2 regions of the Lentibacillus cibarius genome follow, and region 1 is predicted to be linked to the other one. Evidence: a T-box and tRNA genes for the amino acid it is inferred to sense, from the RefSeq annotation. Region 1 holds a T-box; the other holds one or more tRNA genes.
The links. The T-box of region 1 lies ahead of ileS (isoleucine--tRNA ligase). A T-box ahead of a tRNA ligase gene usually reads a tRNA of that ligase, here a tRNA-Ile.
Positions count from the first base shown of each region.

Region 1 (7,823 bases):
GATTTATTTCAAATAGGCTGTATTGGACTTTTGAAATCAATCGATAATTTTGATTTAGGACATAATGTACGGTTTTCCACGTATGCTGTTCCAATGATTATAGGCGAGATTAGACGATATTTACGTGACAATAATCCAATCAGAGTGTCACGGTCATTACGAGATACTGCCTATAAAGCACTTCAGGTTCGAGAACAACTAATTAATGAGACTTCAAAAGAACCGACAGCAATGGAGATTGCCGAAAAAATGGGTGTACCACACTCGGATATTGTATTTGCGCTTGACGCTATACAGGATCCAGTATCCTTATTTGAACCAATTTATAATGATGGCGGAGATCCGATTTATGTCATGGACCAGTTGAGTGATGAAAAAGAAACGGATTCTTCGTGGGCTGACAAGCTGTCACTTAAAGAAGGAATGTATCAATTAGAAGAACGGGAAAAATCTATATTAAATAAACGCTTCTTTCAAGGCATGACCCAAATGGAAGTGGCAGATGAAATTGGCATATCTCAGGCACAAGTCTCCCGTCTTGAAAAAGCGGCAATTCATCAGATGAATAAAGAAATGTTTGAATAAATATTGTGCTTGCCGCACTTATTGACCAAAATAAAATAACTAACAGTACAATCGGCGCCAGCTATTAAACGGCGCCGATTTTTATATGGTGTTATGCTGTAATAATATTTTCGGCCTTATCCTGCATATGATGGGAATAAGGCAGGTGAGTTCAAGTGATAACATTATCGGAGTTGCAAATAAAAGAAGTTATCGTTCGGGATGATGGCAGACGGCTAGGACATATTGCCGATTTGGAAATAGACGGTGATAGTGGAAGGATTAAGGCGATTGTTATTTATGTTAAAGATAAAAAGGCAGGCTTTTTCGGTAAAACAGACGAATTGATTATCCCATGGAATCATATAGAAGTAATCGGATCAGATATCATTTTGGTGCGTGATGTAAAAACACCTTCTCTTTACCCGGAGCAGCATATCCATTATTGACATTGATAGAAGTATCAGCAGACAGGATTGACTGCCTGTAACGTTCAAGTGTGGTAGAATGAAGGAAGAAAAGAGCAGGAGGTACCTTTATGACTGAACCATTCCAGCCACTGACTGAATCCATATTGACATTAAACAAATGGCAGGCAATGAGCCCGGGATTAAAAGCTGGTTTTACAACGAGAAAGGAAGGTGTTAGTGCTGATCCTTTTCATTCGCTAAACCTCGGTCTCCATGTATCCGATAGTAAAAGAGATGTGCTCACCAATAGAAAAAAGCTTGGTGAATCAATCGGTTTTCCGTTATCAACATGGGTATCGGGAGAACAGACACACAGTACAAATGTGCATACGGTAACCATTGAGGATAAAGGAAAGGGGGCAACAGCCTATGAACATTCACTAGCATGTACTGATGGACTGATTACAAATGTTAACGGTTTATTGTGTACCGCTTTTTTTGCAGACTGTGTCCCTATCTTTTTCCTTGACCCCGTATCTAGATATATCGGCATCGCGCATGCGGGCTGGAAAGGTACCGTTAACGGCATAGGTGAAAACATGATTGAAGCGTTTAAGGTTGTGGGTACAAACACTGAAAATTTATATGTGACGATAGGACCTAGTATTTCCGGTGAGTTTTACGAGGTTGATGAACATGTAATCCGGTATATTCCACGTGATTTTCACAAAAAAGTCGTTACTCCCAAAGCCAATGGCCGTTTTTTACTCGATTTAAAACAATTAAATTCAGAAATCCTTTTACATCATGGTGTCTTACGTCGTAATATAGATATGACAGATTATTGCACATTCCGTGATGAGTCACTATTTTTCTCGCATCGCCGAGATAATGGCAAAACGGGGAGGATGTTAGGTTATATTGGATTTGAAAATTGATTATCAAGGGGAGGGCAATGGGTTAAAATGGATGTAGCAACTAATTTGGAACGCATTAATCAAAATATTAGGCAAGCGTGTGAAAACAGCGGCAGAAATCCTGCAGAAATAACGGTAATAGGTGTTACGAAATATGTTACAATAGAGCGAGCAAAAGAAGCGATAAACGCCGGGATCGCGAATCTTGGCGAAAATCGACTGGAAGGCTTTCTAGAGAAATATGAATACATACAAGATGATGCATCATGGCATTTCATTGGTACATTGCAATCACGAAAGGTCAAGGATATTATAGACAAAGTTGATGTGATTCACTCACTTGACCGAATGTCACTTGCTAAGGAATTGAATAAACGCTCCTCTCGCCCTGTTGACTGTTTTGTACAGGTGAATGTAAGTGGTGAAGAATCTAAACATGGTATTGGCGCCGACGATGCTGTCTCCTTTATTAAGGAGCTGAAACAATATCCGAATATCCAGGTTGTCGGATTGATGACGATGGCACCGCACATTGATGATGAAGCCTATTTGCGCAATATTTTCAGGAAGCTGGCATCATTACGGGAGGCGGTAAAGGCTGAACAGTTGCAGCATGCCCCGTGTAATTATTTATCAATGGGGATGACGAATGATTATAAAATTGCGATGAAGAGGGAGCGACACATATCCGTATTGGATCAGCACTAGTTGGTCCCCAATAAGCGAGGTGAAGATAATGAGTGTGATGAACAAATTAAAAACATTTTTCACAGTAGACGAGGAAGAGATGTACGTTGACCAGGGTGCAGATAACGATATGCCTGATGCTAGGTCCGGATTCGAGCAAAAACGGAGCGGCGAAAATGTTGTTAATTTAACAAGTATCCAGCAGCAGTCATCGAAAGTTGTATTATATGAGCCGCGCAATTACAATGAAGCACAGGAGATTGCCGACAATGTGGTGAATAGACGGGCCGTAGTCATTAATTTGCATCGTGTCGATCACCAGCAGGCGAAACGCATTGTCGACTTTTTAAGCGGAACCGTGTATGCCGTGAATGGAGACATTCAGAAACTTGGTTCCGGGACATTTTTATGTACACCGGAAAATGTGGATGTTTCGGGAAGTATAACTAATACATTAACAGAAGAAGACGAATCTTATAAAGGATGGTAACAGCGTATGGGAACACTATTTGTTTTATTGTCCGGGGCATTGCAACTGTACAGCTTTGCGCTAATTATTTATATTTTCATGTCCTGGTTCCCCGGGGCACGTGAATCAGCATTCGGGAGTTTTTTAACGAAAATATGCGAACCGTATCTTGAACCATTCCGGAAGATCATACCACCACTAGGCATGATTGATTTTTCCCCGATTGTCGCTATTATGGTTCTTTATTTTGCCAGAATGTATGGTGTCCCGGTTCTATTCAACTGGTTCTAGGTGGTTGCGATGGATATATACCAGCATTTCAGAAAAGAAGAGCAGCCATTCATTGACCATGCCTTGTCTTGGATAAGGGATGTGGAGATGACGTATCAGCCAAAGCTTACTGATTTTTTGGATCCGAGGGAACAGCAGATTGTTGACATGCTTGCCGGGACAAGTCTTGAGGATTTACAGGTCTGCACATATGGAGGAAGTCCAGCAGCCGAACGGAAACGGGTCATGATTGCACCAATGTATGAAACCATTACGGAAGATTCGTTCCACTTGGCTTTATTGCAGGCTTCCTACCATAATAAGTTTATTTCCATTACACACCGTGACGTAATGGGCGCATTCTTATCACTCGGTGTCAAACGGAAAAAACTGGGCGATATTACTGTGGCGGATGGACAGGTGCAAATGATCACAACGGATGAAATTGCTATGTATATACGGTTGAATCTTACAGCCATCAAAAAAGCGAGCATCAGCCTGGAAGAAAAGCCGCTTTCAGCAATCATAGAAAGTGAAACGACTTGGGTGCCATCCGATTATATTGTGTCTTCATTGCGACTGGATACCGTTTTGAAATCCATCTACAAATTATCCAGAAAACATGCAGCTGAAATGATTACAAAAGGTTTGGTAAAGGTGAATCATAAGGTTGCCGACGACAAAAAATTCACCCTTGAAGAAGGTGATATACTTTCACTGCGGGGAAAAGGCAGAAGCAAGCTAGTGCGTATCAACGGGTACACGAAGAAAGATAATATAAGTATAACTGCCGCTGTATTAAAATAATTCGGCACATGATGCAGGATTTTTGGATTTAGTGTCGAAAAAGATAATATGCTGCACTAATTGACTTATATGATGATGATTGTAACTGATAAATATAAGGAGGTGGTTTGTGTGTCATTATCACCGCTTGACATTCACAACAAAGAGTTCACACGAAGTTTTCGCGGCTATGACGAAGATGAGGTCAACGAATTTCTTGATCAGATTATTAAAGATTATGAAATGACTATTCGTGAAAAGAAAGAATTACAGGAACAGGTTGAACAACTGAACGAGAAACTGTCCCACTTCACCAATATCGAAAACACACTGAACAATTCCATTTTAATCGCCCAAGAAACGGCTGAAGAATTGAAGGGAAATGCACAGAAGGAATCGAAACTGATTATCAAAGAAGCAGAGAAAAATGCTGACCGGATTGTAAATGAGGCGCTAAATAAATCACGTAAAATTGAAGTGGACGTGGAGGAACTGAAAAAACAGGCAAAAGTTTTTCGTACCCGTCTAAGAATGCTTGTGGAAGCCCAGTTGGAAGTGATTAATACCAACGATTGGGAAGATTTATTTGATGAGGAAATGGAAGAAGAGCAGGAAGAAACACACGAATATGCCGACAGTAATGCTTAAACCTTGACGTTCCTTGGAATTTTACATATAATGCATAATCATAAAGGTTCAATTGAATATATTGATTATGATGACGGAGACAGTATGAATGCCGCCACTGCCCAGCGAATCAGGGATGGTGAAAGCCTGATACAGCAAGGCACTTCAGAAGATCACTCCCGAGTATCCATTTTGAATACGAGTAGAAATGGACGGTTCATTCCCGTTACAGATATCAAGTGAATTTAAAATGAGCGCTAATTTTAAATTTATAAGGGTGGTACCGCGAGTCTTCTCGTCCCTTTTTGGGATAGAGAGGACTTTTTTTATTTACAGGCCAGACTGTGAGATAAGTAACAATACTTGCCAAGAGAATTTTAAAAATGAATAGGAGGAAATTAAATTGGATTATAAAGATACATTACTGATGCCAAAGACTAAGTTTCCGATGCGCGGGAATTTACCAAATAAAGAACCTGAGCGTCAGCAAAAATGGGATGACGATCGAATTTATGAAAAAGGGTTGGAACGCACGCAAGGACGTCCACTGTTTATCCTGCATGATGGCCCTCCATATGCGAATGGCGACTTGCATATCGGACACGCCCTTAACAAAATATTGAAAGACTTTATCACAAGATATAAATCAATGAGCGGTTATCACGCACCATATGTTCCTGGCTGGGATACGCACGGGTTGCCAATAGAAACGGCTTTGACGAAAAAGAAAAAAGTTGACCGGAAAAAGATGAGCATTCCTGAATTCAGACAAAAGTGTGCCGAATATGCTATGGTGCAGCTTGATAATCAGCGTAATCAATTCAAAAAACTCGGTGTCCGTGGAGACTGGGAAAATCCGTATATCACCCTAACGAAAGATTATGAAGCCGCACAAATCAAAGTGTTTGGTGAAATGGCCAAAAAAGGCTATATTTACCGGGGGCTGAAACCCGTTTACTGGTCACCTTCTTCAGAGTCAGCTTTGGCAGAGGCGGAAATTGAATACCATGATAAACGGTCACCATCCATTTATGTGACATTTGACGTGACAGACGGCAAAGATGTCCTGGATGGTGATGAGAAAATCATCATTTGGACGACAACACCATGGACGATTCCTGCCAATCTTGGAATTGCCTTCCATCCAGAACTGGAGTATGCCGTTGTCGCGGTGAATGGTGAGAAATATGTGATTGCCCATGAATTACTGGAGACGCTGACAGAGACGCTGGAGTGGGAAAACCCGGAAGTTATTAAAACGTTTAAAGGTGAAAAAGCAGATAAAGTTGTAGCTAGACACCCGTTTTACGATCGTGACTCCCTTGTCATGCTTGGTGAACATGTGACGACTGATGCTGGTACCGGCTGTGTTCATACAGCACCAGGACATGGGGAGGATGACTTCTATATGTCACGAACATATGGTATCGAACCGCTCTCCCCGGTTGATGACAAGGGCTATTTCACAAGTGAAGCACCTGGATTTGAAGGGCTGTTTTACGACCAGGCAAATAAAGTGATTACTGAAAAACTGGACGAAGCGGGCGCGTTGCTGCAGCTTACATTCATTACCCATTCGTATCCGCATGATTGGCGTACGAAAAAACCGACGATTTTCCGGGCGACGTCCCAATGGTTTGCTTCTATTAAAGACTTTCGTCAGGATATTCTGGATGAAATCAATCGAATCAACTGGTATCCGGCATGGGGGGAAACACGCCTTTATAACATGGTACGCGATCGTGAAGACTGGTGCATCTCCCGCCAGCGGACTTGGGGTGTGCCAATGCCCGTATTCTACGCTGAAGATGGTACACCAATCATCAATGATGAGACAATTACACATGTTTCTAATTTATTTGCTGAACACGGGTCAAACGTTTGGTTTGAGTGGGAGGCAAGTGAGCTTTTGCCGGAAGGGTTCACTTCCGAACATAGCCCAAATGGCAAATTTACAAAAGAAACGGATATTATGGACGTCTGGTTTGACTCCGGTTCCTCACATGAGGCTGTTTTGATGGGAAGGGAAGATCATAAGCGCCCCGCTGATGTTTACCTGGAAGGGAGCGATCAGTATCGTGGCTGGTTTAATTCTTCCATCTCAACAGCAGTGGCGGTGACCGGTAAGGCACCGTTCGAAACGATTATCAGCCATGGTTTTACACTTGACGGTAATGGACGTAAAATGAGCAAGTCGCTCGGCAATGTCATGGATCCGTTGAAAGTTCAAAAACAGCTTGGTTCGGATATTTTACGCCTTTGGGTGTCATCTGTTGATTATCAAGCAGATGTGCGTATTTCGCAGGAGATTCTCAAACAGATTTCAGAGGCTTACCGGAAGATCCGTAACACCATCCGGTTCATGCTCGGAAACTTAGCTGATTTTGACCCGGAAAGAGATGCAGTGCCTGAAGCAGAAATGGAAGAAGCTGACCGTTACATGCTGCACCGGCTGCAACATGTGCTAAAAAATGTCAGGGACAGTTATGACGTTTATGAGTTTTCACCGATTTACTCACAGATTCATAATTTCTGTACCGTTGATTTAAGCTCATTCTACCTTGATTTTGCCAAAGATATTTTATATATCGAGGCAGCTAACAGTCATCGACGCAGAAGCATTCAGACAGCTTATTACGAGATTGTAACTACCTTAGTGAAACTGCTGACACCAATCATTCCTCATACGGCTGATGAAATTTGGGAATACATTCCTGGTGTAACGGAGGAAAGTGTTCAGCTGACAGATATTCCTGAGCCAAGAGACATTACTAGCTTTAGCGAAATTTATGAGAAATGGGATCACTTTATGCAGGTAAGGGACGATGTCTTGAAAGCATTGGAAGAAGCACGGGAAGCGAAAATCATCGGAAAGTCGCTTGAAGCTAAGCTCACCATCGTGCCAAAAGACAACAAGACGAAAGAAGTGCTCGATGGTATTCCCAATGTGCATCAGCTATTCATCGTTTCTGAAGCTGATATTACCGATGAAGCACCGGATGCGAATGAGTATGCAAACGTACATGTGCTTGTAGAAAAACATCCCGGCGAAAAGTGTGCACGCTGCTGGACAGCTGCCGAAACTGTCGGTCA
Region 1 covers NZ_VCIA01000001.1:3,338,860-3,346,682, forward strand. Annotated here, with positions in the region: gene sigG (RNA polymerase sporulation sigma factor SigG) at 1-585, shown strand, start outside; gene FFL34_RS16400 (YlmC/YmxH family sporulation protein) at 741-1,013, shown strand; gene pgeF (peptidoglycan editing factor PgeF) at 1,103-1,912, shown strand; partial or broken gene FFL34_RS16410 (YggS family pyridoxal phosphate-dependent enzyme) at 1,940-2,613, shown strand; gene FFL34_RS16415 (cell division protein SepF) at 2,679-3,068, shown strand; gene FFL34_RS16420 (YggT family protein) at 3,075-3,338, shown strand; gene FFL34_RS16425 (YlmH family RNA-binding protein) at 3,348-4,124, shown strand; gene FFL34_RS16430 (DivIVA domain-containing protein) at 4,236-4,751, shown strand; T-box leader at 4,813-5,036, shown strand; gene ileS (isoleucine--tRNA ligase) at 5,134-7,823, shown strand, end outside.

Region 2 (7,823 bases), 3.0 Mb from region 1:
TATTGGCGGGAATTATTGTAACTATTCTTATCCAAAGTAGTTCTGGCACGACGGTTTTGACTGTTGGACTTGTTAACGCAGGTTTTATGACACTTCGGCAAGCCATAGGTGTTATTATGGGTGCCAATGTCGGCACAACAGTAACTGCCTTCATTATCGGAATTGACCTGGGTGAATACGCACTACCCATATTAGCTATTGGTAGCTTTTTGTTATTTTTCTTTAAAAGCCAGAAAGTCAACAATATTGGACAAGCTATCTTCGGGTTTGGAGCTCTGTTCTTTGGATTGAAGTTGATGAGTAGTGGGATGGCACCATTAAGAAGTCTTGAAGCGTTTCAGGAGCTTACGCTGAAAATGAGTGAGCATTCAGTGTTGGGTGTTGTCATCGGTACATTGTTCACATTCATTGTTCAAAGTTCCAGTGCTACAATCGGTATTCTACAAGGATTATTTTCTGAAGGGGCAATTGAATTGAAAGCTGCATTACCCGTATTATTCGGTGATAATATTGGTACGACTATTACGGCGGTTCTTGCGTCAATTGGGGCAAGTGTTGCGGCTAAAAGAGCAGCTTATGTTCATGTGATATTCAATTTAGCGGGCACCACTGTTATTCTGTTACTATTAGGCTTTTTTACAAATTATGTTGATTTATTGCAATCATCATTAGAATTGAATCCAGAGATGACTATTGCATTTGCACACGGCAGTTTTAACCTTTTAAATCTCATTATTCAATTTCCTTTTATTGGGGCATTGGCATGGGCGGTTACAAAAATCATACCTGGGGACGACACTATTGTGGAGTATAAACCAAAACATTTGGATCCGATATTCATCCAACAATCAGCTACATTGGCACTGGATCAGGCTAAAGCAGAAATCATACGTATGGGTGAATATTCATATAAAGGTCTAGAAGAAACTAATTTATATTTAACAACCAGAAACCAGAAACATTCGGAAATGAGTATGCAAATTGAAGGCGCACTAAATAATCTAGACCGTCGAATAACGGATTATTTAGTTGAACTTTCCGGGGAATCTATGTCTGAACTCGATAGCGCCAAACATACGCTTCTGATGGATTCTGTTCGTGATATCGAGCGTATTGGTGACCATTTTGAAAATATTATTGAATTGATCGATTACAAAATATCTAATAAAGTTAATTTGACCGAGCAGGCACAGGAAGACCTTAACAATATGTTTGATTTGACCATTATGACTGTTAAGCAGTCAGTTGAGGTATTGGATGAACATGATCGCGAAAAGGCGCTGGCTGTCGTACAAAAGGAAAATCAGATAGATAAAATGGAACGCGAATTCCGGAAAAAACATATTATTCGTATGAATGAAGGATTGTGCACTGGATCGGCAGGGATTGTCTTTGTGGACATCATCAGTAACCTGGAACGTATTGGTGACCACGCGGTAAACATTTCAGAAGCAGTTCTTTATGAGTAAATAACCTCGCTCAACTTGATGGTATGGATGTAAATATCGGTACTGTGGATATACAGCTGCCGATATTTTTCATCCCATATATGAGCGGTAAAAAGCTTCACTATTGAAGTTTTTAGTATGTTTTTCACATGAATATAATTCTACTATTGAAATTGAGTGTTGAACATGCTATAGTAATGAATGTTGCTTGTTTACTTTTTCGTATTTACCACGACAATAAAATTTTATTAATAAACTTATTGACATATTTTGTCGGACATGGTAAATTATATTTCGTCGCTAATAAAAGTAAAATGAAAATCATCATGTAAGATATTATTTCATTCCACAGTAGCTCAGTGGTAGAGCTATCGGCTGTTAACCGATCGGTCGCAGGTTCGAATCCTGCCTGTGGAGCCATATGGCGGTGTAGCTCAGCTGGCGAGAGCGTACGGTTCATACCCGTGAGGTCGTGGGTTCGAATCCCTCCACCGCTACTTTATGGCGGCCGTGGCGAAGTGGTTAACGCACCGGATTGTGGCTCCGGCACTCGTGGGTTCGATCCCCACCGGTCGCCCCATAAATTATAATTAAATAGGACCCTTAGCTCAGCTGGTCAGAGCTATCGGCTCATAACCGATCGGTCGCAGGTTCGAATCCTGCAGGGTCCACCATTCTACTCGGAGGTATACCCAAGTGGCTGAAGGGATCGGTCTTGAAAACCGACAGGCGGGTCAAACCGCGCGGGGGTTCGAATCCCTCTACCTCCTCCATACATATTTAACAGCGCAATAAAAAGTAAATACCTGAAACGGCTCGGTAGCTCAGTCGGTAGAGCAACGGACTGAAAATCCGTGTGTCGGCGGTTCGATTCCGTCCCGAGCCATCTTTTTAAACAAGCTTAAATGCTTGTTTTTTTAAAAGATAAGAAACTATAAAATTTAGCGATATAACTTTTACTTGCAAGGTTAAGCCACGTCCAGCTCCAACGTATAGGACGTGCCGAACTTAGCATGCTAGCGACTAGCGCAATTTCCTTCACCTACGTCCGATAACATATACATGGTGTAAAAGTGCATATTGTTTGCAAGTGTAACTAGGCTTTGGTACGGTAAAATTAAAAGGTTGATTCTTCAATCTTTTTAATAAAGATTTAAGGGAGGTTATATACAATGGCTACATTTGAATTACCTGAACTGCCATATGCATACGATGCTTTAGAACCTACTATTGACAAAGAAACTATGAATATTCACCACACAAAGCATCATAATACTTACGTAACGAAGCTGAATGCTGCGCTGGAGGGCAATGCTGATCTTCAGAACAAGTCACTTGAAGACTTAATCAGTAATCTTGATGCTGTACCGGAAGATATCCGAACGGCTGTCCGTAACAATGGTGGAGGACATGCCAATCATAGCCTGTTCTGGAAAGTCATGTCACCAAACGGCGGCGGTGAACCAACTGGTGAATTAGCTGATAAGATTAATGAAAAGTTTGGAAGCTTTGATAAATTCAAGGAAGCATTTGAGACAGCTGCTAAAGGACGTTTTGGTTCCGGTTGGGCATGGCTTGTTGTCAACAATGGTGAACTTGAAATCACAAGCACACCAAATCAGGATAATCCAATCATGGATGGTAAAACACCAATTCTAGGCCTTGATGTTTGGGAGCATGCATACTATCTCAAATATCAAAATCGCCGTCCTGAGTACGTTTCAGCATTTTGGAATGTAGTTAACTGGGATGAGGTTGCTAAAAATTATAACGAAGCAAAGTAAATACACTCTCTAAAAAACACGGGCTAAGTGCCCGTGTTTTTTTATGTTCAATTAAATAACAGCATTCGATTAACGCCGTTTTCTAAAATATCCGTCATTACATAACCATGCTTTCATTTGTTCAAACTATAACTGAACAAAAAAGGAGCAGTGGATTATGCACAAGACTTTACAAGCTTTCACGGGAAAAATGGATATTAATCGGGATCTTATTTTGCTGCTAGTTATAGGTGGCCTGTACTCGCTAAGTATTTTTCTTTCCAATACCTTTGTTAATGTGTATTTATGGCGTCAAGCGGGAGATTACAGCACTATCGCTTTTTATAACTTAGGCATTTATCTTTTCCAACCAATCACATTCATTTTAGCTGGGAAGATTGCCAAAAAAGTTGACCGTGTTATCGTACTTCGTTTAGGGGTAATATGTTTATCTCTGTTCTTTTTGAGTGTCTTGTTTATTGCTGAGAACGCAGCAACATATAATTTTTTGCTTGGCAGTGTATTGGGAATTGGATTTGGATTTTATTGGCTGGCATTCAATGTGCTTACATTTGAAATTACCGAACCCGAGTCGAGAGACTTTTTTAATGGATTTCTAGGAGTTCTACAGTCTTTCGCCGGTATGATTGGTCCTATACTTGCGGGTACAATAATCGCGAAAATGGAAGAGACGATTGGATATACAGTTATTTTCACTGTCTCTTTTTGTCTGTTTATTGCTGCTGTTGTCTGCAGCTTTTTCTTGAAACGTCGTCAGGCAGAAGGACGGTTTCATTTCAGGCGTGTCTTGGGAGAGTGGAATCATAATAAGAACTGGCGAAAAATCCTGAATGCTCACATTGCACAAGGTCTTCGGGAAGGGATTTTTCTTTTTGTCATTACCATATGGGTGTTTGTTGCAACCGGCAGTGAATTTTCGCTTGGTATGTTTAACCTGCTCCTGTCGGGTTTATCATTTGTGCTTTATTTTATCGTAACCAGATGGATAAAATCCTCTATGCGGAAAAAGTTTATTCTTACAGGTGCACTCATCCTGTATTTTTCCATTTATATTATTTTATTTGATGTCAGTTATACCAAACTTATGATTTATGCGGGGCTTATTGGGCTTGCTTATCCGATCGTTAACGTTCCATATTTTTCAATGACCTTTGATGTGATTGGAAAGGCGTGGAAAGCAAAAGAACTTCGGGTTGAGTATATCGTTGTTCGTGAAGTATTTGCCAATATTGGACGGGTCACAGCAATTGTGGTGTTTGTGATTGCAATAACGTTATTTTCCGCAGAGGTGATCATCCCGTATTTGCTCGCTTTCTTCGGACTAGGTCATATCGTGATTTATCTGTTTGTTAAAGATATTTATCTTGGCGCGAGCGGAAAAAAAGAATCCATAACAAAAGAGCCTGTGACTGATGAAAAAAATCGGTGATACTTGTTAGAAACAAGCAGTAAAAGTGATATAATGGGCATATACATTTTCCAGGGCGAGGGAGACGGATATGGCTAATAAAAAGAAAAAAAAGAAGGCGCAAGTGCCCTTTCGTTTAAATATACTATTTTTTGCCGTTTTTTTATTGTTTTCACTGCTAGTGTTACAACTTGGTGTCGTCCAGATTTTAAATGGGGAAACGTTTCAAGCGGAAATTGATCGTACATCAAATGATTATTCGGAAATTCCTGTTCCACGCGGTAAAATGTATGACCGCAATGGAAATTTAATCGTTGGGAATAATGCCGAGTATGCCATAACCTATACACCAGATAAAGGGACACAGGCACAAGACAGATTAGATGTTGCGGAAAAACTGGCTGCTTATATTTCAATAGATCCAGGAGATGATGGCCAGTATGGACTCACATTACGAAATCGAAAGGAATATTGGTACCTCGAGAATACGAAAACAGCAAAAAGTAGGCTCACTGATGCGGAAATTGATAACATGGATAATGGTGAACAGTATAGTACCATGCTGGAAAGGATTGAAGATGAGGAAGTTAAATTTGCTAACTTTACCGACCAGCAGCTTGAAATAATGGCTATCAAAAAGGAACTGGACAAAGCGATGGCTCTTACTCCGCAAACAATCATTAAGGGACCGGAAGTAACGTCTGAAGAGTTTGCGCGTGTGGCTGAGCATTTGGATGAATTGCCTGGTGTTAACGCAACTACTGATTGGGAGCGTGCGTACCCATATAACGATACATTCCGCCAATTTGCAGGGCGAATAACATCAGAATCAGAAGGTATATTGGCTGAAAAAGAAGATTATTATCTGACGAGGGGCTATAGTAGGAATGATCGTGTCGGCCGTAGCGGGCTTGAAGAGCAGTATGAAAGTGTTTTACGAGGCCGAAAAGAAAAAATAAAATACACAACAGATAAAAATGGCACGATTGTTGATTCAGATGTGGCTTTTGAAGGGCAGCGTGGAAAAGACCTTGTACTAACGATTGACATGGAGCTGCAGGAAAAAGTAAATAAGGTTTTGCGCAGGGAATTAAAGACGGCTATTCAAAATCAGCCATACGAGAATCGATATATGGATACGGCGCTGGCTGTGATGATGAACCCTAAAACGGGAGAAATACTGGCTGCCGGTGGGCAATACTATAATTCGGACAAAAATAAATTTAAAAATGCCGGGTTGCGAACAATTACTAGTGCCTATAGTCCGGGGTCGGCCGTAAAAGGGGCCACAGTGCTGGCCGGGTATGAATCAGGTGTGATTGACCCCGGGGATTATTTTTACGATGCACCAATCGATATAAAAGGAACACCGATTAAAAAGTCTTATCGTGATTTAGGCAAGGTTAATGATTTGGATGCATTGCGACGCTCTTCTAACGTATATATGTTTTATATTGCTATGCGTATGGGTGGAGAGTTCAACTATCAGCCGGGTAAGTCAATTGACTTTGACCCGGACGCATTTGCCGAAATGCGTAATTATTTCAGTCAGTTCGGCCTTGGTGTTTCAACAGGGATTGATTTCCCGCTGGAGTCGACCGGTTATGAGGGCAGTGATCCGCGTGCCGGAAACTTACTCGACCTTGCTATCGGGCAGTATGACACGTATACGACGATGCAGTTGGCACAATACGTGTCAACGATTGCCAATGATGGATATCGGTTGCGCCCACACTTTTTGAAATCGATACACAACCCGATTTCACATAGTGAAGAGCTTGGCCCGATATATCAAACCAACAATACTGAAGTTATCAACAGGGTAGATATGAGCGAGGATTATATTCAACGAGTTCAGGAAGGTTTTCGCCAGGTATTCCAGGAATCTGGTGGTACTGCCACACGCCATTTTGCCAACAAATCATACAAAGTGGCTGGTAAGACGGGGACAGCTGAAGCCGACGTATATGATGATGGGGAAAAAGTGCATGACGCAGAAAATTTGGCACTTATCGGTTATGCCCCTTATGATGAACCGGAAGTAGCGTTTGCACTTATTGTTCCGAAAGCGGGAACCGGTAATAGGCATCCGATTAATCATGAAATTGGCAAGGGTATTCTTGATGCGTACTTTGAATTGGAAAAAGGAAAAGAAGAAGAGTAATAAATACTTTATAACACGGTACATCATTAGCGAAGTATTTTGGTGAATCCTGTAACGAACAAAAAGCTGTATTGCAAGCGCAATACAGCTTAGTTTGTAATGACTTCTGCAATATCATGTCGGCTCATTGCACTTGTTAATTTGAATTCTCCGAGCTGAACAAGTTTACTGTATCCTTCATTCTCCATGTATTGAGTGAACTCATCTGCATCATCAATAATATTATTTTGTGCCAGTGTTTCACTGATGTTTGATGGAGTCATGCCGGATTCAACCGTCAATGTATAAGTTTCCGAGTTGTTTTCAGTGGTATCATCTGAACGACTTTTTTGTTCATTATTATTGTCATTACTTTCTGTGTCTGCTTCATCAGATTGTACAGAAACCGAAATATATTCAGATTCCGTCAATACATGGTACCCTTCTGATTCAACTTTTTTGACCATTTCTTTTGTCGATAGCTCTGGACTTTCCTGATTAGCATCAAACAAGTAAAACGCTACAAGGCAAATGATTCCCGCTGTTAATAAACCAAGTGCAAAAAATCGGATTGGCTGTTTCATCATCTTCCCCTGTCTTTCTTTATAAGTGTCATTTCAGTTATTATGTAATGCTTCATCGGAAACATCATCGGTCAGCAGTTCTTCTTCAAGTATTTTTATTTTTTTCTTCATCTGGTAGTTATCCTGCATGGTGGAAATAGAAAGTTGTTCCATTTCACTTTCCAGCTCGTCAAATTTATCGTTCATAAAAAATGACAATATCAAAAGCACTGCTGCAATGACGATAACAGAAATTATCGCTATAAGCATGTTTCACCCCTCCATTCACTCATCATTATAGTTATAACATACATGATCAAAAAGAGAAATGATCAAAATTTAACAGTCGATTCTTGAATATTTTACGGATGTCTGCTATTATGAATAAGTCTGAAACGTAATAATAAACGTCTTTGCTAAGAAAGATTTATTGTTTGGAGGGAAATAAAATGCGCGTAAATATTACACTTGCTTGTA
Region 2 covers NZ_VCIA01000001.1:340,002-347,824, reverse strand. Annotated here, with positions in the region: gene FFL34_RS01800 (Na/Pi cotransporter family protein) at 1-1,469, shown strand, start outside; tRNA gene FFL34_RS01795 (tRNA-Asn) at 1,794-1,868, shown strand; tRNA gene FFL34_RS01790 (tRNA-Met) at 1,872-1,945, shown strand; tRNA gene FFL34_RS01785 (tRNA-His) at 1,953-2,028, shown strand; tRNA gene FFL34_RS01780 (tRNA-Ile) at 2,046-2,122, shown strand; tRNA gene FFL34_RS01775 (tRNA-Ser) at 2,131-2,221, shown strand; tRNA gene FFL34_RS01770 (tRNA-Phe) at 2,262-2,334, shown strand; gene sodA (superoxide dismutase SodA) at 2,621-3,232, shown strand; gene FFL34_RS01760 (MFS transporter) at 3,390-4,661, shown strand; gene FFL34_RS01755 (peptidoglycan D,D-transpeptidase FtsI family protein) at 4,732-6,804, shown strand; gene FFL34_RS01750 (hypothetical protein) at 6,894-7,370, opposite strand; gene FFL34_RS01745 (hypothetical protein) at 7,401-7,616, opposite strand; gene rpmG (50S ribosomal protein L33) at 7,796-7,823, shown strand, end outside.
Region 2: it encodes a tRNA-Ile, which carries the amino acid that the T-box ahead of ileS (isoleucine--tRNA ligase) is inferred to sense. The anticodon was not compared.